Regions from separate parts of the Chryseobacterium sp. JJR-5R genome, predicted to be linked through region 2. Evidence: riboswitches for the same ligand, from Rfam matches in the RefSeq annotation. Region 2 holds a riboswitch; the other holds the start of a gene.

Region 1 (16,239 bases), 110 kb from region 2:
CCCGTGCCCCCGTCTCCGAGGCTCACCACAGATCCGTTCGCAATTCCTGTTCCGTTTGCATCGGTCCCGGCATTGGCGTAGGTCCCGGCAGTTCCGTTGATCTGCTGAAGACCGCGTACCACAGTACAGCCGCTGGCCCACGATTTGAACAGCGGACTGTCCTTGGAAATGGCAGTTGTACCGGCTGTTCCAACCTGCGGTGCATAGCTCTGGGCCATTAAAAAAGAGGCGGACAGACAAAAAGCAGCTATTGATAATTTTTTCATAATAAATTCAGTTGATTTTCTGTCAGTACTTATTTAATGATAAATTTTTCGGTTTTCTGACTGTTTTTATCCGAAATATGGATCAGGTAAGTTCCTTTCTGAAGATCAGATACTATAATGCCATTCTGGTAAACCCCGGATTTTAAAATCCTTCCGGAGCTATCTGAAATTGTATACTGCGATGCATCTGCATTTTTCACGTAAAGGATATCGGATACCGGATTCGGATAGATAGAAACATCTTTGCCTTTGCTCTGCCTGTTTTCAGCTACGGCCAGGACTCCTGAAGAATAAACATTTTTATATACATTGTTTGCGCCGATGGTGGTCGTAAAACTGTTCAAAAGCGTTCCGGTTTGGTTATAGACCTTCACTGTGGAATTGGCCGTGAAGCCATTGGCATTGCCCTGGAAAATTTTTCCGTCGATAGTGGCAAAACCGTAAAAATCACCATAGGTTCCACTTGCAGGTGTCGTAAAGATCGGAGTGCTGCTGAATGAAGCCAAATCCGTATTCAAAGAATACACGCTGGTAGACCCGGCAATAAAAAGCTGATTTCCGTCTGATGTAAACTTAAGAGCGTCATAAGAGGATGGAGGGACTACCGAAGCATTAAATACGCTTCCTGTTACCGCATCGGTAGCAGTGCTGATTCTGTAAACCGTAGATCCTGTGCTCCCTGTACATAAAGCAAAAATATCATTTCCGCTTACCGTTAAAGATTGCAGCCCGTCAGTTAAAGTGATGGTTTTAATAATGGTATCGGTAGCAGGATCAATCACTTCTATGCTATTTCCTGCACGGTAGGAGGATTTGTTTACATACACCTTTCCGTTTACCGTGATGATTTCCTCAGGGTCTGCATTCAGAGGGATGCTGGTAATATAGGCCAGAGTAGCTGCATTGTGTACCGAAACGTATTGTGTGGCAGAGGTTCCCCAGTTGCTTGTATATATCTTTCCGTTTGCTATAGTGGTATACCTTGGCTGAACGACATTACTGGTAATGACAGCTGATTTTACAAAGCTTGACCTGTTAGCTACCACAACCTTGTTGGAGTTGTTTATAACCAGATAAGATTTGTCCCCATTGAAATAAATGGACTGTAAAATATCCCCCAGAGGCTCACCGTTATTGGCCAAGCCGTAAACGTTATTGGTGACGTTATTGTTGGCGTCAATGTAGGAAATCTCTGAAGTCGGACTTCCGTAATTGCCCTCATTCGATACGATGTATCCGTTGGAGTACTGGGCGGATGTAAGTACAAACCCTGCGGCAACAAAAGTTGCTTTTAACATGTTGGAATAAAACTGTTTCATATATTTAAATTTATTGTTTTGATTTATTTACGCAAAAAAGTAAGGTGTCCCGGTATATCACCTGTTTTTACTTTCCATTTCAGCTTCCCGAATTTACTGTAACAGAAAAGTTCTCCGGAAGAAGTATAATCTTTGGCATCACAGATAAAAACATCACTGTTTACAGGATTTACTGCAATGCTGTAAGGAATAACAATCCCGGTCTGTGTGCCGTCTGTAATGAAGCTGCTGCTGATCACCTGATAAGTATCTGTATCCAGGATTCCGTAGCTGCTGGCGGTTCCTGTGGAAGTCCATGCATAACTGAAATAATACAGCCTGTTTTCCACCATATCGAAATCGCTCAGCGGCATATTGATTTCTTTGATTATCTGGTCGGTGGCAGGGTCCAGTACGTAGGTTTTGGGAGGAATGCTGCCATAATTCCCGCGGGAGGTAATCCAGAGTTTCCCGGTATCGTCTTTCTTGATTTTGCTGAGGTTAACGGCTACCGCAATCTTCTTTATCTCAGTAAAAGTGTTCAGATCAATGACAGAAACCGTATTGTCATAATCAGGAGCGCTGTAGGCGCCGGAATTGGCCACATACAGTCTGTCGCCCACCACTTCCATCTGATCGGGCTGTTTTCCTACGAAGACTTTCCCGACAACCTGGAGGGTATTGACATCAACCTTCACTACGTAGCCCGGCTGTGAGCTTCCTACGGCACCTCCATAAGAGGTAATGTAGGCATAATCTTTATGGAAACTGATATACCTGCAGTTCTGTACACTGATTTCACCGATGTGCTTTGCGGTTTTGGCATCCATTACTTCCACATAATTGGAAAGGTTGATCACGGCATACAGCTTGTCCCTGTAGGTGTTGATATCATTTCCCACGTCGCCAAGGCTTCCGGCCACATTGGGATTCTGTGCGTTATAGTAGTTTTCGGTAAAGACCCCCGTGGAATAATCAAAAAAGTCAATAGAGGCTTTATTGCTGCCCATATTTCCTTCGTTCAGTACGTAGAGCCCTTTGATATCAATGTCTTCCGGCTCCTGTACGCCGGTATTGGTAGCGCCGTAATTGATGTAGTCATAATCTTCCCTACACGACTGAACGGTAAGAATTATAGAAAAAACCAGAAACAGACAGAACTTCTTCATTTTTTTCATTTGGTTAAAGCATTATTCTCAGGCTTACACGGTAATTTCTTCCCGGCATAGGATAATTCTGGATGACACTGTAATGCTGGTTCAGAAGGTTATTCACTTCAAGGCCTAGCCTGAATTTCCAGGTTTTCAGGTTAAACTCCCTGGTTCCGGAAATATCGCTGGTGTACCAGGGCTGTTCGTAATTTTTTGGAATATTTTCAGACATGTTGTACCGTTCGCCTACATAAATGAAGCTGTAGTTCAGCTGCCATTCTTTATAAGTAAGCCCCAGCAGCATGCTGCCGCTGTTTTTTGCTATGTAAGGGATCTGGTTCCTGTAATAGGATGTAATGCCGTTAGCCTGCGTAATATTCAGTGCCTGTGTATAAGTGTAGGTAAAGCGGCTGCTCAATAACAGGTTTTCCGCAATCAGCCAGATGGCCTGCGCGGATACATCGGCGCCTTTAATTTCCACTTCGCCCAGGTTTTCCATTGTCCATCGGAATTGCTGTCCTTTAGGGTAAGCGATAATCTTATCATGGACCTTATTGTAATAGGCATCCGCAATCAGGTTGATGTTCTTCAGGATTCCGGAACCGAAATCTTTATTAAAGGTAAAGCCCAGGTCATACTGATTGGTGAATTCAGGTCTCAGCTGCGAACTTCCGAGTTCCGTATAATAAAGATCATTGAAAGTAGGCATCCTGAAAATCCTTTTGTAAAAACCATGGATTTTAAAGTCTGATTGAAAAGGCTGGTAAGATGCAAATACCGTAGGCGTAAACTCAGAACGGTTCTGAGGCACCGAAAAAGTGGTGTTCTCTATCTTTTCCTGCACAAAAGTTCCGAGAATGCTTCCCTGCAGCTTAAATTTTTTCAGATCGAGCTGGGTAGCCAGTGCAATAAGCTCCGTATTCCGCTGCGGATAGGCAAACTGCCGCAAGTTCGCATCGAGTGTATTGTACTGGTAATCTGCCGAAAGGCTGATCTTCCAGAATTTGTAGGGGGAGTACTGGTGCGCCGTAGAAACATAAACTTCCTGCTGTTTGTAGGTATTGTCTATGAAAATAGGCGTGCCTTCCGGATTGTCATTGAAATAGTGTATGTAATCATCAGCAAATTTAGCATTCACCAGGAACTGGTATTTCGGGGAGATCTCTTTCTGAAAACTTCCCTGGACGAAAAAGTTTTTGTCCCACTGCCTGCTGGATTCGATATTCCTGTTCTTTACGACCGCTCCGGGAATTCCCCTTTCCGAATCGTAGTAGTAGGTTTTTAGTTTCCACGATCCGTTGGTTATTTTTCCGGAAATTCCGGCCTCTGCACGCAGGGCTTCAATATCGCCGCCCTTTCTGGTACCGTAGCTTTCCCAGCCCGGAGAGCCGTCCGGCAGTGCTACCTTCTGTCGGTATTTGTATTCTCCGTTTCCGGTAAGGTATTCCGTATTTAAAGAAAGGCTTACCGCATTGCTGATTTTCTGTTCAAACAGGACGGATGGATTGATCACTCCGAAAGACCCGGAGCGGTAATTGATATTTATATTGTTTTTTTTCGTTCCAGTGAAAATCGGTGTGCGGCTCTGAAGATAAATGGATCCGGAAGAGCCGAAGTCCCGTGCCGACTGGAAAATCTCGCTTTTCTGTCCGTTGTACAGCGAAATGGCTTCCAGGTTGTCAAGTGAAAACCTTCCCAGGTCCACGGTTCCGTTCTGGGCATTGCCAATAGGGATTCCGTCATAGAATACGCCTACATGCTGGGTCCCCATGGCACGGATATTTACCGTCTTCATCCCGCCGATCCCGCCGTAGTCCTTGATCTGTACGCCTGAGAAGTACCGTACGGCATCTGCCACGGAAGTACTGTTCAGTTTTTCCAGCTCTGTTCCGGAAAGTTTCTGGGAAGAGATGACCCCGGTTTCCTGGCGCTTCCTGTTGATGATAATATCCTGGATCATCCGGGTACCGATGCTGTCCTTTTCCCGTTTCTGTGAAAAAACGGATGCGGGTACACTGATCAGGAAAACTGTAAAAAAAGGCAGATATTTTCTCATTCAATTTTACTCAGCCATAAAAAAGCTTGCTGAATGATACATAGAAGGAAATCCCCTGACTTTGTTGATTACAAAGAGGTTAGTTACCGACTGTGCTTCACTCCACGAAAGCTTCATCAATATGTATATTCAACATGGTATCTGACTTGTAAATTCTTTTGGCGGAATTACTTACAGTAGCGGGTCTGTTCTGGATTTTCACCAAATTCCCATTGTTGAACAGCTGCAAATTTAAGGTTTTAATTAGGATTGGACAATGGGAACTATATAATTTTCAGGTGGGTTTTTTACAGATCGTTAAAAAAGACAGTAAGTATGCATTGTATCCGCCATATGATTTTCATTTGCATGAGGCATGCTGAGACTGGAAATCAGCATAAGCAGAATTCGTAAAAATCCTAAAACGGTTTAAGATTTTAAATGTAAAAGCAGGGTTTAGTTTTCCTAAAGGAATGTGGCATCAAAATAAAACGGAAGCAGATCCTTGATGGCATGAACTTTAACCACTTCCTCATTCATACTGGAAAAATAAAGGTCGATATTTTCGTTCTGTTTCGTTTCATATTCCATTAAGCTCTGCCTGCATGCTCCGCAGGGAGGAATGGGAGGGTTTTTTCCGTGAGGTTCTTTCGGGCCTCCGACTACAAAAATCTTTTTGATTTTCACGTCCGGGAAATTGGCCGCAATCCAGAACAGTGCAGTCCGCTCCGCACAGAGGCCGGAAGGATAAGCTGCGTTTTCCTGGTTATTTCCGGAATAGATTTCATTATTTTCCAGCATCACGGCACAGCCTACCAAAAAGTTTGAGTAAGGAGCGTAAGCATTTTCGCGGGCTTCCTTCGCTTTTTCAAATAATTTTTTCTCTATATCGTTCAGTTCACTGCTATTCTTAAAATATTCGTAACTGATCTGAGTTTCTTTTTTCATATATTGTAGAATAAAAAAGGGGGATAAATTTACTTCTTTTTGATGAGGTGGGCAATATGGCCCCGTCTTTGAAAATTTCACTTTTAAAATATTCAATTTAAAATGTTATACACTCCGATTAAGTTCAGAAACGTTGAACTGAAAAACCGTTGGGTCATGTCCCCGATGTGCATGTATTCCTGTGAAAACGGTCTTGCCGATGATTTTCATTTTGTACACTACGGCAGCAGGTCCCAGGGCGGGACAGGCCTTTTGATTGTAGAAGCCTCCGGTGTGGAGCCGCGCGGAAGAATCACCAACCACTGTATGGGAATCTGGAATGACGAGCAGGCAGAAAAGCTGCAGCGCATTGTGCAGTTCGTGCATCAGAATTCTGAAAGTAAAATAGGGATCCAGCTTTCCCATGCCGGAAGAAAAGGCTCTACCTGGAACAACGTCCAGATTCCTGTTGAAGAAGGCTGGGAAACCGTTGCGCCAAGCCCGGTTCCGTATCATCCGGATGAAAGGGTTCCTCATGTTTTAACATCCGGAGAAATCAAGGAACAGGTTCAGTATTTCAGAGCAGCAGCGGCAAGGGCTGTAAATGCAGGGTTTGATGTTATTGAAATCCATGCGGCACATGGTTACCTGATCCACCAGTTCCTGTCGCCGCTTTCCAATATCAGGACAGATGAATACGGCGGAAGCTTTGAAAACAGGATCCGGTTTCTGATAGAAATTGTAGATGCTGTTAATGAAGAGCTGGATGAAAATACAGCGTTATTTGTAAGGATTTCCGGAACCGAATATGCTGAAAATGGCTGGGATATCAAAGACAGTGGAGAACTGGCAAGAATATTGAAAAACCATGCGGTTGACCTGGTGGATGTTTCCAGCGGAGGCAATATCCACGGTGCTAAAATTCCTGTATATGAGGGATACCAGGTTCCGTTTTCTGCACAGGTGAAAAATGAGGTGCAGGTAAAAACCGGTGCAGTAGGATTGATCACAAAGACAGAGCAGGCAGAAGAAATTCTTCAGAAAGGCGATGCTGATTTGATTTTTATCGCAAGGGAGATTTTACGGAATCCTTATATGGCTATTCAGGGATCATTTGAAATGAAAGAAGACTGCTTTTTTCCACACCAGTATTTAAGAGCAAAAATTTCCTCTTAATTTGTTATATTTGGAAAGGAAAATAGTATAATGAAAATAGAAGATTTCATGCTGACCTGCCCGAGTAAAAAATTCTTAGGAATTGAATGTTTCGGCTGCGGTACCCAAAGGGCCCTTGTCATGGTATTCGAAGGCAGGTTTGGTGATGCTTTTCACATGTTTCCCGCCATATATACCTTATTGCTGTTTTTTGCAGCTGTGGTATTAAATTTTGTGGATACAAAAAGGAATTACGGTAATGTACTGGTTATGCTTGCCGGTATCAATGCGGTAATTATGGTCGTTTCTTATTTTTATAAACATCCTCTGATATAATTAAATTCAAAACAAAACAACACAACACAACATTTAAAATATTAAACTATGAATCAAAAGTTACCTAACGCAACAGGCGTTTTAATTTTAGGAATTGTCTCTCTTGTAACATGCTGCTGTTACGGGATTGTAGGCCTTATTGCTGCCATCATCGGTTTGGTTTTGGCTAATAAGGATATGGCCCTTTATAACCAGAATCCCGGACAGTATGATAATTACAGTAACCTGAAGACAGGACGGATCTTATGTATCATAGGGATTGTGCTGAACATCCTGTCGGTTATTTATTACATCTACATCATTTCTGCCATTGGTACAGATGCACTTTTAAACCCTGAGCTGCTTCAGGAAAGATTAAGAGATATGCAGGGACAGTAATTCCTTCATTTCCTTACAATTAAAAATCCTTCTTTCATATTGAAAGAAGGATTTTTGTTGCAGTTCAGAACTGATGATTTACTTAACAATAAATTTCAAAGCTTGGTCATCCAGTTTTAAAATATAAACTCCCTGCTCAAGGTTATTAGTCCTGATCAGGTTCCCGGTATTTTTAAAAGGCTGGTCAATGGTTTGAATTACCTTTCCCTGAAGATCATAAATTTCAGCTTTTTTAATATCCTGAACATTACCTTTTATAAAAATCTCCTGACCGGAAACCGGGTTCGGATAGATCTGCAGGTCTTTTTGGATCGTGTTTAAGCCGTTAACGGCCTGCCGGTTCGTTTTTGAAGTTCCCGTATAACAGGTCCAGCTCAGATTATCCAGGGCCACTCTGTTGCCTGTTGAAGTATTTTCAAGGGTTACGGATATATTTCCGGAAATATTGATATTGCTGATGGTTGTTGTCACTGCATTTGCAGAATAAGGGACCGTTCCTACCGTAGTGCCGTTTACTTTAACATTAAAAGTGCCGTTGCTTCCTGAAAACTTAAGCTGTGTGGTTACCGTTAATGATCCGATGCCGTTGCCTGAATTCCCTGACGTAAGTGAACCCGCCCTCACTGTAACGGCTTTCCCCGAAACCGTCTGATCCGTTCTGGCATCCGTTGCCGTCCATGAAACCGAATTATTTGTCCAGGTTCTTGTCATATAAGATGCCGGGCTTGTAGCAGGGATGGTTTCAAAATTCTCGTTGATACACGAGCCTGAAGCCGGAGGAGAAGGAGGTGTTGTTGTTCCGCCGCCTGTGGAAGAGCCGGAGCCCCAGATTAAACTGGCGTAATTCGGGTTGTCAATAAAAGGATTCCTGTTTTTCTGGTAGGCATATGACGCATTGTTCCGGTTGACCTCTGCCTGTGAAACCGGGTCCTGATTGTGCCAGGACAGCAGGACATTCAGCTCCCAGGTCTGTAACCCCGGGAATGCCGAGCCTCCGAGCATATTTCCGGAAGAAAAACCGGACAGTTTACTCTGGTATCGTGTTACAAAATAAAAAATCATTCTGGCGACATCGCCTTTAAACTCATCAATGGGTTCAAAAACCGTTCCCGCATATCCCGAAGAAGCCGAGTTCCCCAATTTTGATCCGTTCTTGGACGTAAATGTAGCGGTGGCTACTTTCCCGAAAGGGTAATTGGATCTCATTCCGTTCACTTTCCCGTCGGTAGCCCTTATAAAATGAATATCAGAAACCATAGGCGAGGATTCATTGAATAAGCTCTGCGGTACAATATGTTCACGGTTGTAGCAGTTGCCTTCTACGGAATACGTTCCGCATTGGTTGTTTATCAACGTAAATTTATAAGGGTCTGTTCCGGCTGGCTTTTCAGAATAGATGTCTAAGACAGAACCGTCATTTTCATAATTTTTATCAACATCCGTGGTTTTATAAGCAGTCCAGAGTCCGTTGTACCCTTTGTCGAGATGGCCGTTGGTGATAATATTGCTTAAGGCGGTTTTTAAAGGAGCTCCTGATAATCCGTTCGCCGCATTGTAATATCCTGCCGGGGCTTGTGCATTGGCCAGCATTGAAGCAAACGTTAAGATAAGTAATGGTTTTTTCATGTTAATATATATGTCTGGTAAGATTAATATAAATTTATGAATAAGAAATTACGGAATTATTAAATTTTACAGTTTCATAAATAATAGTATAAATGACTTGAATTTATTGACAGTATCTAAATAAAAAAGCCAATACAAACTGTATTGACTTTATATCTTGTGATTAATCGGATTACATTTTATTTTCTTTGCGGAGGATAATTTTTCATAATTTCCGCTACAATCTCAGGAATCTGCCTCTGTTTGGCTTTCGGGGAATCCACGGAAATCCCGCTTCCGATTCCCTGCCATACCAGTTTATTGGTTCTTGCATCTACCAGGTCAACAATAATGGCACCTTCATTATAATTGCTCGTCCAGGTTCTGTTCATGCCGATTCCCCATCCGAATGATCCGCCCCATCCCCACATACCGTAAGGGGAAGTAGAATTGATATCGGTTACTTTTTTGTGGTTTGCTTTAACATTGGCAATCAGATCCGGATTTTCTCCCGGCTGAAGTCCTTTTGTCTGGAGCTGTCTGGACAGTTCATTTAATACCCGGTCTTTATCAATATCGTTCAGCTTAAGATCGTCAATTCTTAACTTATAGGTTTTGTATGTATTAAAATTTGCCGTCTCCGCATAATCAGAACGTACATTGAACGGGCTGCAGGAAGTAAGGGTCAGGGTAGCCGAAGCTAACAGGAGAAAAATATATTTTTTCATTTTATCTAATTTTTTTATCGTTTTTAATGAATGTATCAGTCTTTTTATCGTATCCGTAAGGGCAGTGTTTACAGCCGCTTTTACAGCAATGGCCTCTTTTCAGATGAAACTTTTCCGTAAAAACCTTATATCCCTGCTCATTGTAGTAAAAGTCTTCGCCTTCTTTGATGTCAAAAAGTGCCATAAGTTAAATCGCTAAGTCAAAAAAACTTTATATTTGTTAGTATGATAATTGTATGCCAAAAATCGCTGAAAAGATTAAAAATCAACGGCATTGCCCTTTTTCCTTTTATCCTGATCTGCAACCCCGAAGATAAGAAAAATAAGGTATTGGTCAATCATGAAAAAATACATTTAAGGCAGCAGCTCGAAATGCTTATTATTTTCTTTTATATTTTTTATGTGGTGGAATATTATTACTGGGTTTTCAAACTGAAGGACAGCGATAAGGCTTACCGGAGGATTTCCTTTGAAAGGGAAGCTTATGCAAATGAGCATAACCTTGATTATCTTAAAAAAAGAAAGTTATGGAGTTTCAGGAAATATTTATAATCAATTAAAAATGCTGTTACCGATTCCGATACAAAAAATCCCTGTCCAGGAAATTCCCGTCCATCACAACATACAGTTGTTTATGAAGAGGGAAGATCTCGTCCATCCGCAGATTTCCGGTAACAAATACTGGAAACTGTTTTTTAACATTAATCAGTATGTAGCCTTAAATCCTGCAAAACCGTACATCATTACTTTTGGCGGTGCATTTTCCAATCATATTGCTGCCGTTTCTGCTGTCGGCAGCTTAGCCGGGATTCCAACTTTAGGCATTATAAGAGGAGAGGAGCTGCAGGAAAAATGGCGTGAGAACCCGACTTTGGTTTTCGCAAAAAGAAACGGGATGAACTTAAAATTCGTTACCCGTACGGAATACCGGCACAAAGAAAAATTAGCCGCTTTTCTGCAGCAGGAATTTCCTGAAGCTTTGATCATTCCCGAAGGCGGAACCAATGAAGACGCCGTAGCAGGCATAAAAATGATGCTGGATGAGCATACAAAAGATTTTGATTATCTTTGCACTGCAGTCGGGACAGGAGGAACGGTGGCCGGAATCTCAAAATATTGCGGGGAAGGCCAGCATGTCATAGGCTTTAAAGTCGTTAAGGATGATGCTCTGGATAACAGAATATCTGAATTGACACCACGGAAGAATATCAGTTTAATAGATTCAGCTTTCGGAGGTTACGGTAAAATAAAAGATGAAAACATCCGTTTTATCAATGATTTTAAAAAGCACTATGGGATTCCGCTGGAACCGGTATATACAGGAAAGATGATGCAGAAGGTTTTTGATCTGATAGAGAATGGCTATTTTCCTGAGAACAGCAAAGTGCTGTGCTTCCATACCGGAGGGTTACAGGGGATTGAAGGTGCCAACCTGCTGTTGGAAAAACAAAACAGAAGTTTAATTATATAAGTAAAAACATGAAAAGACTTTTCTCATTATTAAGCCTTTTAGTTTTATCAAAATTCTCTGCTCAGAACTGGGCCACTGAAGATCAGTACATCCAGAAATTTGCAAGGTATGCTGTAGAAGAGATGGAAAAATATAAGATTCCGGCTTCTATAACCCTTGCTCAGGGGCTTCTGGAAACCGGAGGCGGGCAGAGCCGTCTGGCACTGGAAGGTAAAAATCATTTCGGGATCAAATGCAAGGAAGACTGGACCGGAAAAACCATGAAGCACACAGATGATGCTCCCAATGAGTGTTTCCGCGTATATGATGATCCCAGACAGTCTTATGAAGACCATTCTGTGTTTCTTTCGACAAGAAAGTATTACGCCAACCTATTTAATCTGGATATGAAAGATTACCGCGCATGGGCAAACGGCCTTAAAAAAGCGGGCTATGCTACCAATCCCCGGTATGCTTCCATCCTGATCGGTAAAATTGAAAAGTATAAATTATATGAATTCGACAATACCAGTTCCCGAGAGGTCATGTATGCCGTTTTGAAAATGTATCCCAATCTTAAGGAGGACAGGGCATTTATGGCACAGCTGGAGCCTGAAAAATACACCAGGAAAGTAAAAACTCCGGTAACTGTTGAAGTTCCTTACAAGCAGACTTCCTATGCCCAGCAACAGAAAAGGGTAGAAAGGATTAAGAGCAAAGCGGAAGTCCTCAATACCATCCTGATTAAAAGCCATCCGAATGACGGATTAAAATACATTATTATTCCTGAAGATACCAATATCCAGTACATTGCCAAAAAATTCAAGATCAGCGAAAGCAAACTGATCAAATGGAACGAACTTGAAAATGATATGCTGCATAAAAATGACATCGTTTTTCTGGAATCTAAAAATTCTGACGGCAATACACCTACCTATAAAGCCGAATTTGGTGAAGATATGCATGATATCGCCCAGAAGTTCGGAATCAGATTAAATAAATTATACGCAAAAAACAGGATGGATGAAGGGCAGAAACCTTCTGCCGGCCAATTGATTTATCTGATTGATAAAAAACCAAGAAATTAATCTTTGTTGACCGTTCCTTTTATATCAGTTACGGGAGGTCAACCAATAATTACATATGAAATACCAAAGAAGTTCAGCTTTATTTGATGAAGCTTACCAATACATTCCTGGAGGGGTTAACTCTCCCGTCCGTGCCTTCAAATCCGTAGGAGGAGTACCGATTTTTATGAAATCTGCAAAAGGAGCCTATCTTACCGATGCCGATGATAATACGTATATCGATTACATCAATTCCTGGGGTCCGGCTATTTTAGGCCATACCCATCCTGAAGTGTTGGAGGAACTGAAAATTCAGGCAGAAAAAGGGTTTTCCTTTGGGGCACCAACTGAACTGGAAACGGAGATTGCCAAATTCATTGTTGAAAATGTTCCTAATATCGATCAGATCAGAATGGTTTCTTCAGGTACGGAAGCCTGCATGAGTGCCATCAGGCTGGCCAGAGGATTTACGGGAAGAGATAAAATTATAAAATTTGAAGGCTGCTATCACGGACATTCGGACTCATTTCTGATTAAAGCGGGAAGCGGTGCCGCAACCTTCGGGAATCCGAACTCTCCGGGTGTGACCCAGGGAACGGCAAAAGATACTTTACTGGCGAAATACAATGATTTTGAGCAGGTTGAAGACCTGTTCAGGCATAACCAGGGCGAAATTGCTGCAGTTATTATCGAGCCTGTCGCCGGAAATATGGGCTGCGTGCTCCCCGAAAATGAATTCCTTCAGAAACTGAGAAAGATCTGTGATGAAAACGGGGCTTTACTGGTATTCGATGAGGTAATGACCGGTTTTAGGCTGGCTTTCGGCGGTGCCCAGGAACTTTACAACGTGAAAGCAGATCTGGTGACCTACGGAAAAGTAATCGGAGGCGGGCTTCCGGTAGGCGCTTTTGCAGGAAGAAACGAAATTATGGATTATCTGGCTCCGAAAGGCGCGGTTTATCAGGCCGGAACATTAAGCGGAAACCCTCTGGCGATGAGGGCAGGCTTAAAAACACTGCAGCTTATTAAAAATGATCCTGAATTCTTCAGCAGGCTTGCAAAAACCACAGAAACTCTGGATTTTGAAATCGGGAAACTCCTCAATGAAAAAGGCATTGCCCATAAGATCAACAGAAAAGGTTCTATGATGTCAGTCTTCTTCCACATCAACCGGGTTTCCAACTTTGATGAAGCCCAGGAAGCCAACCATGCCTTATTCAATAACTTTTTCCACCAGTTGCTGCAAAACGGAATTTATCTTCCGCCAAGCGGCTACGAAACCTATTTCATCAGTGATGCGATTAAAGACAGAGAAATTGATATGACGCTGGAAGCAGTAAGAAAGTTTGAATATGCTTAAAATTGATTCAGATATAAAGATAACAGGATGAGGCTTTTGCTTCATCCTTTTTTATTGTACTATTCATTATAATCGCTCTTAAGCAATTCTACAAAGAAAGTCAGGTTACCTTTTACACAATAAGAGCATATATAAAGCAGTAATACCTTATATATAAGGATACAAAACAAACCCTTTACATAGCTCTGATTTTTTTAGGAGCTATATCCCGCTATCCATTATTACTCCTCACGCCTTGTCTTGCCACGGCATTTCCTTCGCTTACCTGTTTGCTGTTTCGGGGTAGCCGTTTCTATCGGGGCTAGGGTCTTGGGCTGTCCAAGAATAACAGTTTATAAATCTGCTTACTGCGCGCTATTACTTAACCGCCACTTCTTATCTCTCATTATCACACTTCTCATCTGCCATTACCATTACCATTAGCTATTACCGGATTATTATTGAATCATCCTTAGTTATCAGGAGTTATCATTCCAGTTTAATTTTAATGAGTCAGTGTTAATAATCCTGCTATAAAAATTCCCCTCCTTTGGAGGGGTGTCAAAAATCCAGAGGATTTTTGACGGGGTGGTTTGACATTATGCTTTTATACATTACACTCTTATATATAATATACTCTTATATAATGTATGCTCAATATTACCTACCGTCCGGAGTATAGGAAACCAAACCTTGCAGGTTTTGAAAACCTGTAAGGTTTGATTAAAGTTTCCATTACGGTTTTTCTCACAGATTTATCACACAAAGTCGTTTCTACACCGGTCAATGTTAATCTAATCACAGTTCAACAATCATTGTATTGTCAGGAATCACTTTGATAAACCCATCCCGGCATAATTTACTTATTTCGTTACTTCTTCTTATATATTATATGAGAACTGTGTTATAAAAAATCAGAATCTTTGTCAGCAACCGGTAGGATTTATAACCTTCGCCACTGATTTAAAATCTGTTTTCAGGTCCTTTTGGTCTCCATTTACCGGCGAAACCACTTTATATGACCTTAAGTTTTTTAACCCATACCCATGGTATTTGAATCTTGTGGATAACTCTGAATTGTCTGTAAACGTTATGCAGTCAGTTGGATAAGGATTTACTTTCCCACAAATTGTGTTTTAAGATGAACATAATGTTACGTATATTTGGAAGATAAGGGATGAGTTTCTATCTTTGCCCCACTGAAAAACGAGAGTAGATCAGCAGCGCAGAAGAGGCTTTTAGGTAAGCCGGAATAAAATAACTAATCATCTACCTTACAGGATTGCTTCAGGCAGTTGTGTAGGATACGGATCGGGAAAAACTTTTTAGGATTTTAGATAAATAAAATTTGGATGGTTGGAAAAGATTTGTATCTTTGCAGTCCGGTAAAACGGGAGCGCAGGAGTAGAGGGGTTGGATGTTGAGAGGGGTTAAGGTTAGAGAAAAAAACTTTAAAATTTTCCTTAAAAACATTTGGCGGATTAGAAATAAAGTTTTACTTTTGCACACGCAAATACGGCAAAGCCCAACGACAGAAAAGGGTGGCCGTGGGAGCGGAAGAAGAGAGATCATTGAAAAACAGATATACAACCAAGAATAAGGAAAAACTAAAGCGTAAAATAACTTTGAGTGAGTCAGACAAACATACAATGGAGAGTTTGATCCTGGCTCAGGATGAACGCTAGCGGGAGGCCTAACACATGCAAGCCGAGCGGTATTTGTCTTTCGGGACAGAGAGAGCGGCGTACGGGTGCGGAACACGTGTGCAACCTGCCTTTATCAGGGGGATAGCCTTTCGAAAGGAAGATTAATACCCCATAATATAAGAGACGGCATCGTTTTTTATTGAAAACTGAGGTGGATAGAGATGGGCACGCGCAAGATTAGATAGTTGGTGAGGTAACGGCTCACCAAGTCGATGATCTTTAGGGGGCCTGAGAGGGTGATCCCCCACACTGGTACTGAGACACGGACCAGACTCCTACGGGAGGCAGCAGTGAGGAATATTGGACAATGGGTTAGCGCCTGATCCAGCCATCCCGCGTGAAGGACGACGGCCCTATGGGTTGTAAACTTCTTTTGTACAGGGATAAACCTACTCTCGTGAGAGTAGCTGAAGGTACTGTACGAATAAGCACCGGCTAACTCCGTGCCAGCAGCCGCGGTAATACGGAGGGTGCAAGCGTTATCCGGATTTATTGGGTTTAAAGGGTCCGTAGGCGGACTCGTAAGTCAGTGGTGAAATCTCACAGCTCAACTGTGAAACTGCCATTGATACTGCGGGTCTTGAGTAAGGTAGAAGTGGCTGGAATAAGTAGTGTAGCGGTGAAATGCATAGATATTACTTAGAACACCAATTGCGAAGGCAGGTCACTATGTCTTAACTGACGCTGATGGACGAAAGCGTGGGGAGCGAACAGGATTAGATACCCTGGTAGTCCACGCCGTAAACGATGCTAACTCGTTTTTGGGCTTTTGGGTTCAGAGACTAAGCGAAAGTGATA
Region 2 (16,239 bases):
TTTTTTCATTCTTTTTATAAGATGATCGGCAATTCTCTGTGCAATCGGGAATCCAAGCTCTTTCTGGAGCATTCCCCACTCGCCCTGCGGATTTACTTCAAGAAAATAATAAATGCCATCTCTCCCTCTGATCATATCAATGGCTCCGATATAAAGACCCATTTCTTTCATCATTGATGTAAGATTCAGCTTTACAGGTTCCGGCAGCTCATAGTCTGACCATGAATAACTGCCGCGGGTAATGCGCCAGTCTGCATTTTCACTGTTGTTGATCTTTCCGGTAAAAAATTCTCCGTCCAGATACACAATCCTAAGTTCGTATGCTTTTTCCAGATACGGCTGAAAAATCATCGGGCAGTAGGCTATATCAGCAATGTCTTCCAAAGATTCCCTATCAATGATCTGAGTAGAAAGCAGGTTTTCGCCGTCCATTGATTTTGAAAGAGCTCCGTGAAGTTTTGCCACCATTTTCCCGTTGCAGTATTTATGAAAGAAATCTGTGATTTTCCCGGCATCATTGGAGAAAACAGTTTTCGGAACCGTTAAGTTATTGTTCCGCGCTGTTTTCAGCTGGAGCATTTTATTGCCGTCAATTTTATTCTCATTTTCAAAAGGATTGATCCACGGAACATGTTCCAGTGCGGTAAAAAGATTATAGCGGAGGCTGGCGTATTCCTTAAGGAAAATTTTCCCGTATGCTTCATCCATTTCTTCCGGAAGGCTGATCTGCCATGATTTCCTGTGCCAGACAGCAGTAATCTGTTCTGAACTGATTGCGTTTCCAGATTCATCAGTGATCTCAAAGCCGCGGTCATTCACACTGATTTTCTGCAAATGGTTGAGACGGTCTGAATTGAGCCTGAAGAAGGGGACATTTTTTGACTGCAAGTATTCAAAAAAGAGATCAATATTGTAAAAATCCTGGGAATGGGTGATACAAAGAATCATTTTGCCGTTTTATTTTATTAAAAAAGGAAACTTAGAGTGTAAGTTTCCTTTATATGATTTTGTTAATTTCTGACTAACAATTCATTATACTGTAGGAGAATCATCATCACCGTCAGAAGGATATTTCATGGTATGCATCATATCCAGCGTCGGCTTTGTTACATTATCTACAATAGGCTTGGTAATGATACCTGTTCCATCACCTCCTTTTACTTTTTCAGGATCCTGAATCTGCTTTTCAAGGAATGATGCGAAAAAAGGCTTCTTTTTTGAATTCTTGTTTTTCATACTATTTTATTTGGATTAAAATTATTTTTTATGCTTATTCCAGAGTACCGGATTCATCACTGTCCGAAGGGTATTTCATGGACACCACATCCTGTCCGGGTGATGTTAAACCGTCCATATGAAGTGAAGTCACACTATCTTTCAATGCTCCGGTTGTCGTACCGCCATCACCTCCTTTTACTTTCTCAGGATCCTGAATCTGTTTTTCCAGGAATGATGCGAAAAAAGGCTTCTTAGTTTTCTTGTTTTCCATAAGATTTAAATGAAATTAATCAAGATCCTGAGCGGCATCGCTGTCGGACGGATATCTCAGCGTAACTGCATCCAGGCTTGGGCCGGTTACATTATCTTTGAGCACACCGGTTACGTTATCTTTTTTGGCATCGGTTACATCGTCTGCAAGCGCTGACGTTATAGGGCTTGTTCCCCCTTTTATCTTTTCAGGATCCTGAATCTGTTTTTCCAGGAATGATGCGAAAAACGGCTTTTTTGTTTTCTTGTTTTCCATAGTATTAATATTTAATGATTTAGAGAAGTCTAAAGTATCAAAAAAAATTCACACCGGGAAGAATAAAATTAATTTTAAGAAAATTTTAACAAATCCGAATCTATAATACCATAATTTTAATGAATATTTAAAAAATGCTTGACTACGTTGGCAAAATCAACAGGATTCTCTGCCTGCACCCAATGCCCTGCATTTTTTACGGTCTCAAATTCTGCTGCCGGAAACTGCTGCTTAATGGCAAACTGATCCTGCGGAAGGATATAATTGGACTTCTGCCCTGCGATAAATAATGTTTTGCCTGTAAATACGCCGAACCTGATGGCATTGGAAACGAAATCATTGTATTTTTCGGAAAGGGTCTTAAGATTGAACCGCCAGTTCAGCTTTTTTGTCTCATCCCAGTACAAATTTTTGGCAAGAAACTGGATGGTTGATTTTTCAGGAATATACTGGCTGAGCACGGCTTCCACTTCGCTTCTTGAAGCCACGGTATTGAAATCTACGGTTTCAAGTGCTTTGATAATCCCTTGATGGTGAGGAGGATATGCTTTCGGGGAGATGTCTACCACAATCAGCTTTTCCACTTTTTCCTGATATTTTATGGCAAACTGCATCACGGCTTTCCCGCCTAAAGAGTGGCCTAAAATATTCGCTTTTGAAATCCCGTAATGATCCATGTAATGAAGGATATCATCCGCAAGATCATCGTGGGACATGCTTTCAGAGTGGAAACTTCTTCCGTGGTTTCTGAGATCGATTAAGTGAACCGGCAGAAATTCTCCAAGGTCTTTCCCGAAGGTTCCCCAGTTGTCCAGCATCCCAAACAATCCGTGGAATACCAGCAAAGGTGCTGATGAAAGGTTTTCACCAAATATTTTTGAATTTAAAATTTCCATAAGTTGTATTTTAGAGATAGAGGCCTGACGAGGGAAGCCGGAAGCTATAAATTCCGTTTAAGCCTTTCGGTTTCCGGTTCCTGCCGCAGTTTACCATTTTGCCAGTCTTTTCAGATAGGCCTGAACCGTATTTTCCAGTCCCATATACAGGGCTTCAGAAATCAAAGCGTGACCGATGGAAACTTCCAGCAGGTTAGGGACTGTATCCGCAAAATATTTTAAATTATCCAGGCTCAGATCGTGTCCTGCGTTTATACCCAACCCAAAGTCTGCCGCAACCAGTGCTGTATCACGGTAAGGCTTTACGGCCGCTTCTTTATCTGATGTATAATTTTTTGCATAGGCTTCGGTATAGAGTTCTATCCTGTCCGCGCCTGATTTTGCGGCATATTCCACCAGTTCCGGATTCGGGTCAAGGAAAACTGAAGTCCGGATTCCTGCATTTTTAAATTCTGCAATGATTTCTTTAAGAAAATCCAGGTGTTTTTTCGTATCCCAGCCGGCATTTGAAGTAATGGCATCATCGGCATCCGGAACCAGGGTTACCTGTTCAGGCTTTACCTCCAGCACCATATCGATAAACGGCCTGTGGGGATTTCCTTCAATATTGAATTCTGTGGTAACAAGCGGCTTCAGGTCGTACACATCTTTCTTGGTGATGTGCCTTTCGTCAGGCCTCGGGTGGATGGTAATTCCCTGGCCTCCGAATTCCTGAATTTTAACGGCAGCTTCCGTTACGCTTGGCGTCTCACCTCCTCTTGCATTTCTAAGGGTAGCGATTTTATTGATATTTACGCTTAATTTTGTCATGGTACAAAAATAAAAAAAACCCAACTTAAAGTGGGCTTTTTTAGTACAACATTTTTAGCTTCCCTGTGTGACCAGCCTTACAATGGTAAGTGCAACATTTACGCCTAATCCGATAAGGGCCAGGTTACAGGCAGATTTGGCCGCCACCGGCTCTTTGTCTTTTTTAACAAAGTAGATAATGGCGCCTGCCAAAGGAATACAAAATGATAAAATTTTCAATCCGATGTGAAGGTCTTCATTCGACTTGTTGGGTTCATTCTGGAAATTCTGATTTAAATCGTTCATAGTTTATTTTATTATGATATTAATGTTTCAATAAATTTATAGGTGTAATAGGTGATCCTTTCACTGAATCCGCTGATGCCGATCCCTGCTAAAAAACCTGTAATACACCGGATCATATTCGTGCTTTCCCGGTTCAGGTAGGCCTGGGTAAGGCCGTCGATAAGCGTGGGAAGAATAAGCAGAATACTTAAAAACATCCCTATCTGATAGAACCACAGCATAGGAATCATTAGGAAGTACCCTAAGTAAATACCTGTACACCTGGCGCATACCGGAAACTGTTTCTTTTTATAAAAGAAAGACCTGGACGGCATCCGGTGGCAATCTACCCATTGAATCTTAGTCATACCGCTAAAATAGGAAAAATATCTATTTTTAACAATTTAATCAGGTCAACTTTACATTAAATCCTTTAAGTATCGCGGTTTCAGTTTATATTTTCACTTGCATTACTTCAAGTTCAAATTGCTTGGAAGCCACCAGCAGATGGTCGAAAATATCGGCCTGAATCTGTTCAAACCGTACCCATTCCGTATCATTGGTAAAGGAATAGATTTCCAGAGGAAGGCCCTGCGGCGTAATATTGAGCTGGCGGACAATCAGCGGTCCTTCTTTATCAAGCTCCGGAATTTTTTCGATGTATTTCTGGGCATAATACCTGAAGACCCCGATATTGGTAAGCTGACGCCCGTTGATGATCTCCTCATTATGCGCCATGTTTTCTTTTTCCTTTCTCAGCTCTACAGATTTATTGCTGAGGTACTCTGAAATAAGGTTGATGTTTTTCAGGCGTTCAATATCTTCATCGGTAAGAAACTTAAATGAGTTGATGTTAAAAAAAATCGACTTTTTAATTCTCCTCGCGTTAGTTTCAGAAATGACCTGGAGGTTCTTGATTTCAGTGGTCATTAAATCATAAGTAGGAATGGTGGAAAAAGTTTTATCAAAATTATTGATCCTTGTGGTCAGCAGGTTGATCTCTGCAATATTCCCTTCCAGATTGTATTTGGGAATGCTTACCCAGTCGCCCACCTTCAGGTTTTTTGAAGTGGCCACATGGATGCCGGTAACAAATCCTAAAATGGTATCCCGGAATACCAGCACCAGCACTGCCGTGATGGCCCCTAAACTCCCTACAATGGTTGTTCCTTTGATACCGAAAACGACACAGATCCCGACTACGGAAAAGATAAAGATCCCCAGTATCTTCATTGTCTCAGAGACCGCATTCAGTGCCATGATCTTATAAAAATCCTGTTTGATCACAAAATAATTCCTGAAAGCCGTCAGCCCGCGGTACAGCATCCCGGCGAAAATCATGACTAATCCTAAGTTGACAGACCTGATCAGAAACTGGGTTGTTTTTACCAGTGCCCCTGAAAATATTGACTCGTGGATACTGCCGACAATCAACAGTGCAAAAAGATGCGCAATGGAATTGGTAACCCTTGATTCATAAACGGAATTGACTATAGGATATTTTTCCTTGTTATGGAATATACGGAAAACGCTGTTGATGATAATCTTAAGAAGGATATCAATAACCAGAAAGATTACCCATAACAAAATTATCTTTACAATGATATGGAAAACCCAGTCCAGACCTGTCGGAGAGATCCGGCTGATGTATCGGTAGAGCGGCTCACTCAATTCCTGCAAAAAATCTTTTGTTTCTTCTAACTGGTCGTTCATTAAAGCAAATTTAAGAAATTTAAGATGGATTTTAAATACAATTCCTGCATCAATTATCATCCCAAAACCCGTGATTCTACAATTTCCGGAAAATTTTCTTAATAAAGAGCAAACAGTAATTACCGCTGACCCTTTATCAGTAATCCAAAATCAATTTCAAACAAAGACAATCTATATATTAAATTTAAAAATAACATTCTTTTATTTAATTTAATATGGATAATTCAGTAATTTAATACGAACTAAACGAATTGAAACCGATAAATTATATGAAAATATTACTATTTTATTTTGTTGTGTGTATTCACGTTTTTAGCCAAATGTTCAGGAATGGACGATCCTGCGCCAGCTTCTGAAAACACGAATGCTACCATTGTGGAAACCGGCAAAGTAATGTCACAAAACGGAACCAGGCCTATGGCGGTACTATGGTTTTTGCTTTTGATGATCAGTATAAATCTATTATACTACTTCTGACGCTGAAGGTAAATTTACGATGCTCCGGCCGGAAATCACACCATTTATATCCAGACCGGTAACGGAAGAAATTTCCGCAACGGTAAAAGACAGTGAAGCTTAAACCTAAATGCGGGCAAGAGCAAAATGAATTAGGTGGTAAAAATGCCCATCAAGCAGCGGCTGTATTTATTACTCCATGTTCCATAATCACGCTTCAGGAAATATCGGGAACGCCGGCGTTATTCTGCAGTATATAATTTTAAACCTTTAATAAAAACTTCAACTTAAGCATGGAGGCAGCTTTTATATAGCTTCCTTTTTTTATATCTTGCATATAAATAAAAAAACAAATGGATACAGCATTAATTAATATTCTCTGCCTCGTTCTCTTATTTCTGGGAATGTTGGGCACTTTTCTTCCGGTACTCCCCGGATTGTTACTGAGCATCTGCGGCCTGTTGATTTATAAGTTCGGTACCGATGCAGACCTGCCGATGATCTACGTGTGGGCATTCGGGATCCTGACTGTGGTTTCAGTGGTGCTGAATTATGTGATTCCCGCAAAAACGAACCAGAAATACGGGGGAACGCGCTGGGGAAGCATCGGCTCTGTGATCGGGACTATTGTCGGGATTTTCTTACCGATTCCACTAGGCTTTCTGGTAGGGATGTTTGCCGGTGTATTTATCGGTGAGCTTCTTCATGACAGCAAAGACATGAAAAAGGCATTAAATTCCACCAAAGGGGCTTTCATCGGATTTATTTACGGAACCGGATTCAGCCTGGTGGTGGGCATGGCTATGTTTTTGGTAGTAATACTGGATATGCTTGCCGTTATTTAAAAGTAAAAATTATGTTTCATAAAATCATTGTATACAGCCTGGGCGTATGTTCTCTTATGAACTGCAATGCCCGTAAAAAATCGGCAGATCCAGGAAAAACATCCGCGAAAACAGAAATATCTGCAGCCCCTGTAAAAGTAAATCCTATTCCCATGAACAGTGAAAAAATCATTTACTTAAAAGAAGGTGAAAACAAATTTCTGAGCGAGTACCAGATGAATGTCACGTTCAAAGGTATTTCAGAGGACAGCCGCTGTCCGGAAGGGGTCAACTGCATCTGGGCCGGTGCTGCCGTTGCACAGGTTGAAGTGATGGGAACCACCACCCGGCCGATGACACTGAACCTTGCAACCATTGACAACAAAGGCCGAAACTACAGCCGGTCTGCAGCTTTCAACGGCTATACCATTTCTTTAACAGAAGTGACTCCTTATCCGAAATCGGCAGAAGGGACACAGGCTTTGACAGGAGCCTACCGGATCGGGATTACCATTACAAAATCAACAGGAGAAACAACTACCACGAAATAGGTTTTTTCCCTTTTGATACAAGGTATTCGTTAATCTTTGAAAAAGGCCTGCTCCCGAAAAACCCTTTGTGAACAGAAAACGGAGACGGATGGGCGGACTTTAAAATAAAATGCTTGGCCGGATTGATCAGTTCGGCTTTTTTCTGTGCAAACGCACCCCAGAGTACAAAAACCACGTTTTCTTTTTTATCTGAAATTTCTTTGATGATAAAATCGGTAAATTTTTCCCAGCCTAAATCTTTGTGTGAATTCGGGGAATGGGCACGGACCGTGAGCGTCGCATTCAACAGCAAAACACCCTGTTTCCCCCAGTCGTCAAGCTCTTTTGATGTTCTTGCCACTCCGGTATCATCCTTTAATTCAATAAAAATATTTTTAAGGGAAGGCGGCGCTGCCACCTGTTCGGAGACGGAGAAGCACAATCCGTTAGCCTGATAGTCGTTATGATAAGGATCCTGCCCGAGGATCACGACCTCAACATCATCAAAAGGCGTCAGTTCCAGTGCTCTGAAGATCTGTTTTTTCGGCGGAAAAACTTTTGTGGCTGCATATTCCTGCTTTACGTTGTCCCAAAGCCGGGTAAAGTACGGTGTATTTTTTATCGGGGCTAAAATTTCTGTCCAGGTCATGGGTTAAATTTGAAAATAAGTTAATCTGATAATTAAGCGTTACAATTTAAATACCATTATATTTTTTGCTGAAAACCAGGCTACCCGGGAAATCTTTATCATTCCGATCCTCCTGCAAGATGAAATTATGCTTTGAAAGAAGCTTTTTTGAGTTCTCATTGGATTGATCGGTCATCGCTAAAATCTTCTGCAAATTTAATTCATTAAAACCAAAATGTAAAACGGCAGTCAATGCTTCAGACATGATACCCTGCCGGTGATACTCCGGCAACAGTTCATAGCCGATTTCCGCTGTTTTCCGGTCTTCGGAAAAATTCCAGAGACAGATGGTCCCGATAAGATGAGCCTGATCTTTTAAAGAAATCCCCCAGTAAAAAGTCTGATGGTTCCGGGTTCTTTCTTTAATGGTTAAAATAAACCCAAGCGCATCATAATTGTTCTTAGGTGAGTTTCTCTGTACAAACTGATTGATCATTTCATTGCTCCGGATCTTCAGAATATCTTCAACGTGGCTTTCGTTGATTTCTTTTAACTGCAGTCTCTGGGTTTCCTGTTTCATATTTCAAATGTAATAAAAACCTGATCATCCAGCATTTTCAAATTCTCAAATTATCTCATTTTCAAATTAACATTCATATTTTCACTAAATTTGTACTGTGTATATAAATAAAGAAGATTTAAACGAATTAGAGTTTCCGCAATTGCTCGCGGAGATCTCTCCTTTTGCCTATTCTCCGAAAACACGGGAAAAAATTCTTGAACTTCGTCCGATGAATATTGACGAGGCTGAGCTTTCTCTGAAAAAAACTTCCGAATACCTGTCGAGTTTTGAAAGTTCCAATGCGATTCCGTTTGATGAATATGAAGATATTGAAACTGAACTGAAACTGATGCTGATTGAGAATTACCGTCTTGAAAACAGTGCTTTCATCAAAATAAAAACCCTTACGGAACAGATCGGGAAACTGCAGAAGTTTTTCCCTGCCATGCCGGACACCTTCCCTACTTTAATGAATGATGCGTCCGTTCTGGAATTCAGAAAAGAGATTATTGATAAAGTGGACAAAGTTTTCAACCGGTTCGGTGAAGTGAAAAGCGAAGCTTCCCCGATCTTAAAAATATTAAGAACTGAAATCCAGGCTGCGAAAAAGGCGATCCAGGAAAATTTCAACCGGGTTCTATTCAATTACGGACAGAGTGATTTTCTGGATGATATCCGGGAAAGCAATATTGAAGACATACGGGTATTAGCAGTAAAATCTGCCTATAAAAAAAGAGTTCCGGGAAGAGTACTGGGACTTTCAAAAACAGGCTCAATCACTTACATTCAGCCGGACAGTGTGGTAAAACATTACTTTAAGCTTAAGGAAAGCGAAGAGGAAGAAAAAAAGGAAATTGATAAAGTCCTGAGGAAGCTGACGGCAGAATTAGCCGAATTCCAGCCCCAGCTCTGGAGATACCAGATGTATATTTTTGATCTTGACCTTACCCGTGCAAAAGCCAAATTCGGAGAACTGGTCAATGGGATCCTACCGAAAATCAATCGTCACAAAACGTTAAGGCTGAGGGAAGCTTTTCATCCCTTGCTGTTTTTGAGGAACAAAGCGGAGAACAAAACCATTTTTCCGCAGACGCTGACGTTAACGGACCATAACAGGATTATCTGTATTTCCGGACCGAATGCCGGAGGAAAATCCATCACCCTGAAAACGGTCGGGCTGCTTCAGCTGATGATCCAAAGCGGGATCCTGATCCCTGCACATCCGAAATCCGAAATGTTTTTCTTTGATAAGGTGATGACGGATATCGGGGATAACCAGTCTATTGAAAACCACCTTTCCACCTATTCATCACGATTAAAGAAAATGGGCGGCATCATCCGTGAAGCGGATGCCAATACCCTTTTGCTGATTGATGAATTCGGGACGGGTTCCGACCCTGAACTGGGCGGTGCCCTCGCAGAAAGCTTCCTTGAATTTTTCTATGATAAGAAAAGTTTCGCTATCATTACTACGCATTACACCAATATCAAACTGGTGATTGAAGAACTTCCCAATGCCCAGAATGCAGCCATGCTTTTCAATGAAGAAACATTAGAACCGCTTTATAAACTTGAAGTGGGACAGGCAGGAAGCTCCTTTACTTTTGAAGTGGCAGAAAAAAATAAGATCCCGAGGTTTATCATCCATTCCGCAAAGAAGAAAGTGGAACATGATATCGTTAATTTAGATAAAACGATTGTCAAGCTCCAGCAGGAAAAATATGAGGTGGAAAAGCTGAAGTCTGATCTGGCTGAACGGAAAGAATCCGTTGAAGACAAACGTGACAATCTGCAGAAACTAAATGAACAGCTTCAGCAGAAACTGTTCAATTTTCAGAAGTTATATGAAGATGAACACCGCAAACTGCAGTTCGGGACCAAGATTGAAGGCTTTATCGACAGCTACATCAAAGGAAAATCCAGGAAAGACGTAGTGAAGGATTTCGTGAAGATCCTGGAGCAGGAAAAATTCAGGAAAGTGGGAGCTGATAAAGATGAAAGCAAGCGGCTTCAGGTAGTCAAGAGAAAGATCACGCAGCAACTGAAAAAGGAGGATGTCATTGAAAAAATTTCTGAAACCAACGAAAAGCTGGAAGAAAAGCGCAAAACCGACCGTGCATTATGGCTGAAAGAAGGCCAGCGCGTCCGCATCACCGGAAGCACCAGTGTGGGAACTATTGAAAAGATCTCAAAAAACAAAGTGGTTGTGAATTACGGGATGTTCAAAACAACAATTGATGCGGATGAACTGGAAAGGATTTAAGGGCTAATGATAACGGTAAAGACACAGATCGCATTCAGGGATTTTTTAATGTTTAATCTGAAAACTTCATTGATCAGGTTTATGGTATTCCCATTGATTGCCCTGTTTGTTTTTATTGCAAATTTTTATAATGCTGAACGTGACGATCATGAAATGTACAGGCAGATTATCATCTGTTGGTTCATTTTTTCCATATTTCTTGTCATACGTTCTTATTTTAGTGTGAAAAATGCTTTTTTTTCCAATAAGAATGTTCAGGAAACAATTACTTATACTTTTACAGAAGAGAAAATCTGTGTGGAAGGCGATACATTTGACACGGATTTTACCTGGGATACGGTGTATAAAGTAAAAGAAAACAAAGACTGGTTCCTGATTTATCAGAGTGCACAGGTCATGAACATGGTCCCTAAAAAATATTTTACCCGGGAACAGATCCCGGAACTCAGGAATATGATCAAAACCAATCATATAAAAGCAAGGCTCAGGAAAGATTGATGGTAGAACTTAATAAATAGTGAAAGAGAGCATCACCGATACTCTCTTTTTTATCTTAATTTTTTTATTTTTACAGGAAACGAATAATGTACAAGACTTTTAAAGTACTTTCAGACATTCCCGAAAAACCGTCCGGAACCGGTGTATAATGTACAGACAAAGAATGAAGAATCGCAAGCGGCTCCATTGATTAAACGGGTAAATGTTCAGGATTAATCAATGAATATCTTGTTAATAAAATAGAATATCCCATTTAAATTACCAGATACCTGAATGATTAAAAAGCTCAGCATCCTCAGGATTTTTTATGTCAAATTACTTATTCCTGCTGTTATCGCTTCCCTGCTGATAAGTTTTTCACCGGGTTTCAGCGCAGGCAGTTTCGGGCTGTGCTTCCTGTTGTTTCTGCCATGCCTGCATTTCCTTATTTATGAACTGCGTTTCAGAAACGAGTATTACTTTTACGCCAATTTCGGGTTTTCAAGACTGTTTCTTTGGATTTTTACATGCTCATTAAGCATCCTGGTCAACAGCATTACCAAATTCTTATGAGCAGACTGTGCGCAGACAGCATTACCAAATCTTTCGGCGGAAAGCAGGTTTTAAGCGACATCTATCTAGGATGCGAAACCGGCACAGTTACGGCATTACTGGGAAGAAACGGTACCGGCAAATCTACCCTGCTGAAGATTATATTCGGTACGGTAAAAGGCGATTCGCAATACATTAGGGTTGATGATAAAATCCTTCAGAACCAAACGGACAGAAAAGGCAGGATTGCTTACCTGCCGCAGTATTCTTTCCTTCCGAAAGGCATTAAGATTAAAAATTTAATTCCGCTATTCTGCAATCAGGAAAATGCCGGGAAACTTTTAGCACTGGAATTAATGAAGCCTTTGCTTAACGAAACCTGCAGGAACCTTTCCGGTGGTGAAAAAAGAATAGCTGAAACTTTACTGATCCTGTACTCGGATTCAAAATTCATCCTGCTCGATGAACCGTTCAGCGGGCTTTCCCCGAAACTGACTGCTGAAATGCAGAGAATTATTAAGGGACAGACGAATTATAAAGGCATTGTTATTTCTGACCACCGTTTTCAGGATGTGCTGGATATTTCAGATGAGGTTTATCTTCTTTCCGGTTCACATTTAAAACAGATTAAAAATTTAAAAGAATTGGAGCAGCATAATTATCTCCCGAAAAGTATTTAATTTATATATTTGAACGGTTAAAAAAATTTCATGATGATTTCCGTAAACAAAACATTGTACCTATCCGTTTTCAGTCTTTTTTCCATGGCTCTTGCAAAAGGGCAGAACAAAGTCCCTTTTGGTGTTGTAAAAGCTGAGGAAGGTTATGCCATGGTGCGGGTTCATAAAGAAGATTACCGGAAAATCATTGATAAGATCCGTATGAAAACAGGCGATGTTTTTATTTATGAAAAACCGGCTCCCGGCGAAACGGAATGGATCTGGATTAAATATCCTGAAAGGGATGATACGGATAAGCCTTTCGTAAGGTATGACAGCATTACCAAAGAAGGCATGGTGAATAAAAACCGGGTAGTCTTTGTGGATAAGCTCCCGCAGTTTACGCCTTCAAAATCCAAAAACGGAAAATCACTGATCTTTACAGATGATTCCGATCCTAAAATTCCGGGAAACCAGAGAACGAAAGTCATCATTGATGTTTATCCTTCTTATGCACACATCAAAAAACAGACAAAAGATGCCGATGGAAATATTTTAACCATTGATAAAGTGAAACCCTGGGGTGTAGGCAAAGAAATTCCGGAAGGCATGACTGAAATTAAATCTGTCAGGGTACAGCAGCCGGGACGCGGCTCTGTTTTCGTAAGGGATGCCATTAAAAACATGTTCCAGCCGACAATGGATTTTAAAAACATCGGCGTAGCCGCCATTGACAATGACCATATTTTCCTTTACATGATCAACGGTTCCGGTGAAAACAGGTATACTACAATCTGGACCATCAAACAGGGAAAGGCGGAAAGCCAGATCATTTATAAAAATCCGGAATAATTCATCCGTAATCATTATTTTTGCAACCGTAAAGCCAGCAGCTTCGGGCTACAGCCTTCTGCTTATGGCTTTTCAGAAACAGGTTCTGCTTAACCGCAGATTAAAAGGGAATCGTGTGAGAATCACGAACTGTCGCGCAACTGTAAGTAACTGAAGTCTTTATTAAGAATCCACTGTTTTATATTCCATAAGATGGGAAGGAAATAAAGATGTTACCAGTCAGGAGACCTGCCTCTTTCTTATATACAAAAAACTTTCGCGCTCTGAAGTTGTATTGATCTTATGGTATGGTATATTTCAGGAATTCCCGGATTCCCGGAATTTTGTTGTTCTGTTCAATATCTCTTCATGTCGCCTTAATTAATAATGAAATATGACTACAGAAGAAAGAATTGAAACCTCGGAAACCAGAATCTTTAAAGCCGTTTTCCCCAATACCACCAATCATTACGATACGCTTTTCGGAGGAACCGCGATGCAGCTGATGGATGAAGTGGCTTTTATTACCGCAACCCGGTTTGCCAGAAAAAGGGTGGTCACGGTAAGCAGTGATAAAATCGATTTTAAAAAACCGATTCCCGCAGGAACCATCGTTGAACTGATCGGAAAAGTTTCCCATGTGGGAAAAACCAGTATGAAGGTGAACGTAGAAATTTATACGGAACAGATGTATTCTTATGAAAGGGAAAAAGCGATTGTAGGCGATTTTACTTTTGTAGCGATTGACGAATCTAAAAAGCCTGTACAGATACTGTAAATCTTCGGGGCGGCCTGCGGCCGCCCCGAAGATACTTTTCTGATTTCTTGTTTTCGGCGGGCTTCGCCCGCCGAAAACAAGAAAATCTCCTTTATAAATCCCATAAGAACCTATCTATCTGTCAAATTATTTCAAAACCTTTTCCGTTTCCAGGTTTTTAAGCAGCAGCAGCTGAAAAGCCTCCCCCAGTTCATCAGAAGCCCTGCTGATCGCATTCTCCAGCATATGGCGGATCTGTTTTTCGGTAACGCCGGCTTCGGTCCAGCTTTTTCCGGAGGTATGGGAATTCAGGATAAACGGCATGATGCGGTCAATGGCGCAGGCGAAAATGGCGTCAGGCGTCTGCTCTTCTTCAAATTCCAGCCAGAGGTCAAAAAACTCTGAGCGCAGGGGTTCATCCAGGATACCGAAGATTTGCCGGGCAGCAATCTGTTCCCTTTCAAATTTCCCGGTCATGGCTGCTTCATCAAATAAAAAAGTGTCTCCGGCTTCTATTTCAACAAGGTCATGGATGGAAAGCATCCTGATCACCCGCAGCAGGTCAATATCAGCTCTGTTTCTGGCGTAGGGAAAAAGAATCTGGGCCAGGATAATAATCTGCCAGGAGTGTTCTGCCGTGTTTTCTCTTCTGCTGTCATCTGCATTGTAGTTTCTGCGCTGTACGTTTTTCAGGGCATCTACGGCCAGGATAAAATCAATTTCTTTCTGTATTTTCATGATTCTGTATATTGTTTATTGCAGGATCGGTGCAGCATTTGCTGTTGATCTGTGATTCAATTTTAAATCTGTCTTATCTTAAATCCATACAAAAATAAGGGTTTTTAAGGTAAACAGACTTTTACAGCCATGTGAGAGATTAGTTGTAATTTTACTAAAAATATAGTATATGGAGCCAAAGTTCAATTATCCCGCAGAAATTAAAGGAAGAAGAAAGCTGTATTCTTTAGTGAACGGCGTAAGCAATCCGCTGGATACCATAAGCGGAAACCACCGCATTGCAGGGGACAGCTACCGCATCAGGGCCAATTTTACAGACAAAAACTTTATCTTTTCTCAGGACAAGGAATTTGTGGAATATATTTTAAAGCAGAATCATAAAAACTATTATAAATCCGAGATACAGTCTGTTACACTCGGTAAATACATCGGGAATGGTTTGCTGACCAATAACGGGAAAGACTGGCTTAAGCAGAGAAGACTGATCCAGCCGGGTTTCAGCAAGACAAAAATCGCCAGTCTCGTTTCGATTATGGAAGATGAAATTGATACGGCTTTTCAGCCGTTCGGTACCGGACAGGAAACGGACCTGTATGAATTTTTCCATTCGCTGGCCTTCAGTATTGTTGCCAAAACCCTTTTCAGTTCAGATATTGATAAAAATACGGTAAAGGAATTAGGGAAAATCATTACGGAAATCCAGGAAGTTTTTGCCAAGGAAGTCCGCCTGCCTTTTTACACCAATATTTTAAAGTTTTTCGGAGTGATAGACCGCAATATCGGGAAAAGCAAAAGAGCAAAAGCAATCCTCCAGAATATCCTTGATAAGCGCAGAAGTTCCGGAGAAGAAAAAAACGACCTCCTGGATATGCTGATCAACGCCCGGTATGAAGATACCCAGCTTCCTATGTCTGATGAACAGCTGGTGGATGAAATGCTGATCCTTTTTATTGCAGGCCATGAGACAACAGCCAATGCATTAAGCTTTATCTTTTTTGAGATCAGCCGGCATCCGGAAGCTGAAGAAAAACTCAGAAAAGAAATTACGGATGAAGGGAACACTCTTTTTTCACCGGAAAGCTTAATGAAAAAATCATATACCTCCAATATCATCAAAGAAGCCATGAGGCTTCATGCTCCGGCCTGGGCCATTGATCGGCAGGCACTGGAGGACGACAGCTTTAAAGAATATTCCTGGCCGAAAGGCACTTTCATTATCCTGTATATCAGCGGGCTCCACAGGAACCCTAAATACTGGGAACAGCCGGATTCATTCATCCCTGAACGTTTTGATAATGAGAACGCCAGAAATTTCGCCTACTACCCTTTCGGCGCCGGTCCAAGGCTTTGTATCGGGGAACATTTTGCTGTGATGGAAATGGCACTGATCATCCGCAAATTTTATCAGCAGTTTAGTTTTATTTCTTCCCATCCTGAGATAGAGAAGAAAGCATTAGTTACGTTAAGACCGGTCAGCGTTAAAGGTAAAATTATTAAAAATCCGGTCTGATTTTCTTCCGTTTTTGAGCTAACTG

Evidence for each region. A riboswitch is a leader RNA that binds a small molecule or an ion and turns the genes downstream of it on or off. The one in region 2 is predicted to bind cobalamin.
Region 1: it holds a riboswitch for cobalamin, as region 2 does, so the genes downstream of both, SD427_RS13965 (TonB-dependent receptor) here and SD427_RS13440 (acyl-CoA thioesterase) in region 2, are expected to answer to the same signal.

The regions. Positions count from the first base shown of each region.
Region 1 covers NZ_CP139137.1:3,169,380-3,185,618, reverse strand. Annotated here, with positions in the region: gene SD427_RS13980 (T9SS type A sorting domain-containing protein) at 1-266, opposite strand, end outside; gene SD427_RS13975 (DUF5074 domain-containing protein) at 296-1,585, opposite strand; gene SD427_RS13970 (YncE family protein) at 1,609-2,733, opposite strand; gene SD427_RS13965 (TonB-dependent receptor) at 2,747-4,771, opposite strand; cobalamin riboswitch at 4,886-5,021, opposite strand; gene cdd (cytidine deaminase) at 5,216-5,698, opposite strand; gene SD427_RS13955 (NADH:flavin oxidoreductase/NADH oxidase) at 5,801-6,853, shown strand; gene SD427_RS13950 (DUF2752 domain-containing protein) at 6,884-7,168, shown strand; gene SD427_RS13945 (CCC motif membrane protein) at 7,217-7,546, shown strand; gene SD427_RS13940 (endonuclease) at 7,625-9,172, opposite strand; gene SD427_RS13935 (DUF4136 domain-containing protein) at 9,352-9,879, opposite strand; gene SD427_RS13930 (DUF5522 domain-containing protein) at 9,881-10,063, opposite strand; gene SD427_RS13925 (hypothetical protein) at 10,105-10,431, shown strand; gene SD427_RS13920 (1-aminocyclopropane-1-carboxylate deaminase/D-cysteine desulfhydrase) at 10,442-11,350, shown strand; gene SD427_RS13915 (glucosaminidase domain-containing protein) at 11,359-12,417, shown strand; gene hemL (glutamate-1-semialdehyde 2,1-aminomutase) at 12,473-13,756, shown strand; rRNA gene SD427_RS13905 (16S ribosomal RNA) at 15,382-16,239, shown strand, end outside.
Region 2 covers NZ_CP139137.1:3,062,126-3,078,364, forward strand. Annotated here, with positions in the region: gene SD427_RS13345 (MvdC/MvdD family ATP grasp protein) at 1-948, opposite strand, end outside; gene SD427_RS13350 (microviridin/marinostatin family tricyclic proteinase inhibitor) at 1,033-1,236, opposite strand; gene SD427_RS13355 (microviridin/marinostatin family tricyclic proteinase inhibitor) at 1,271-1,489, opposite strand; gene SD427_RS13360 (microviridin/marinostatin family tricyclic proteinase inhibitor) at 1,505-1,744, opposite strand; gene SD427_RS13365 (alpha/beta fold hydrolase) at 1,861-2,640, opposite strand; gene SD427_RS13370 (pyridoxine 5'-phosphate synthase) at 2,731-3,450, opposite strand; gene SD427_RS13375 (hypothetical protein) at 3,505-3,735, opposite strand; gene SD427_RS13380 (DUF2085 domain-containing protein) at 3,747-4,082, opposite strand; gene SD427_RS13385 (mechanosensitive ion channel family protein) at 4,168-5,427, opposite strand; gene SD427_RS13390 (hypothetical protein) at 5,758-5,904, shown strand; gene SD427_RS13395 (DUF456 domain-containing protein) at 6,237-6,728, shown strand; gene SD427_RS13400 (hypothetical protein) at 6,740-7,258, shown strand; gene SD427_RS13405 (uracil-DNA glycosylase) at 7,245-7,886, opposite strand; gene SD427_RS13410 (GNAT family N-acetyltransferase) at 7,933-8,445, opposite strand; gene SD427_RS13415 (endonuclease MutS2) at 8,543-10,690, shown strand; gene SD427_RS13420 (YcxB family protein) at 10,697-11,188, shown strand; gene SD427_RS13425 (hypothetical protein) at 11,462-11,740, shown strand; gene SD427_RS13430 (ATP-binding cassette domain-containing protein) at 11,737-12,399, shown strand; gene SD427_RS13435 (hypothetical protein) at 12,430-13,230, shown strand; cobalamin riboswitch at 13,294-13,481, shown strand; gene SD427_RS13440 (acyl-CoA thioesterase) at 13,604-13,987, shown strand; gene SD427_RS13445 (HD domain-containing protein) at 14,114-14,704, opposite strand; gene SD427_RS13450 (cytochrome P450) at 14,874-16,214, shown strand.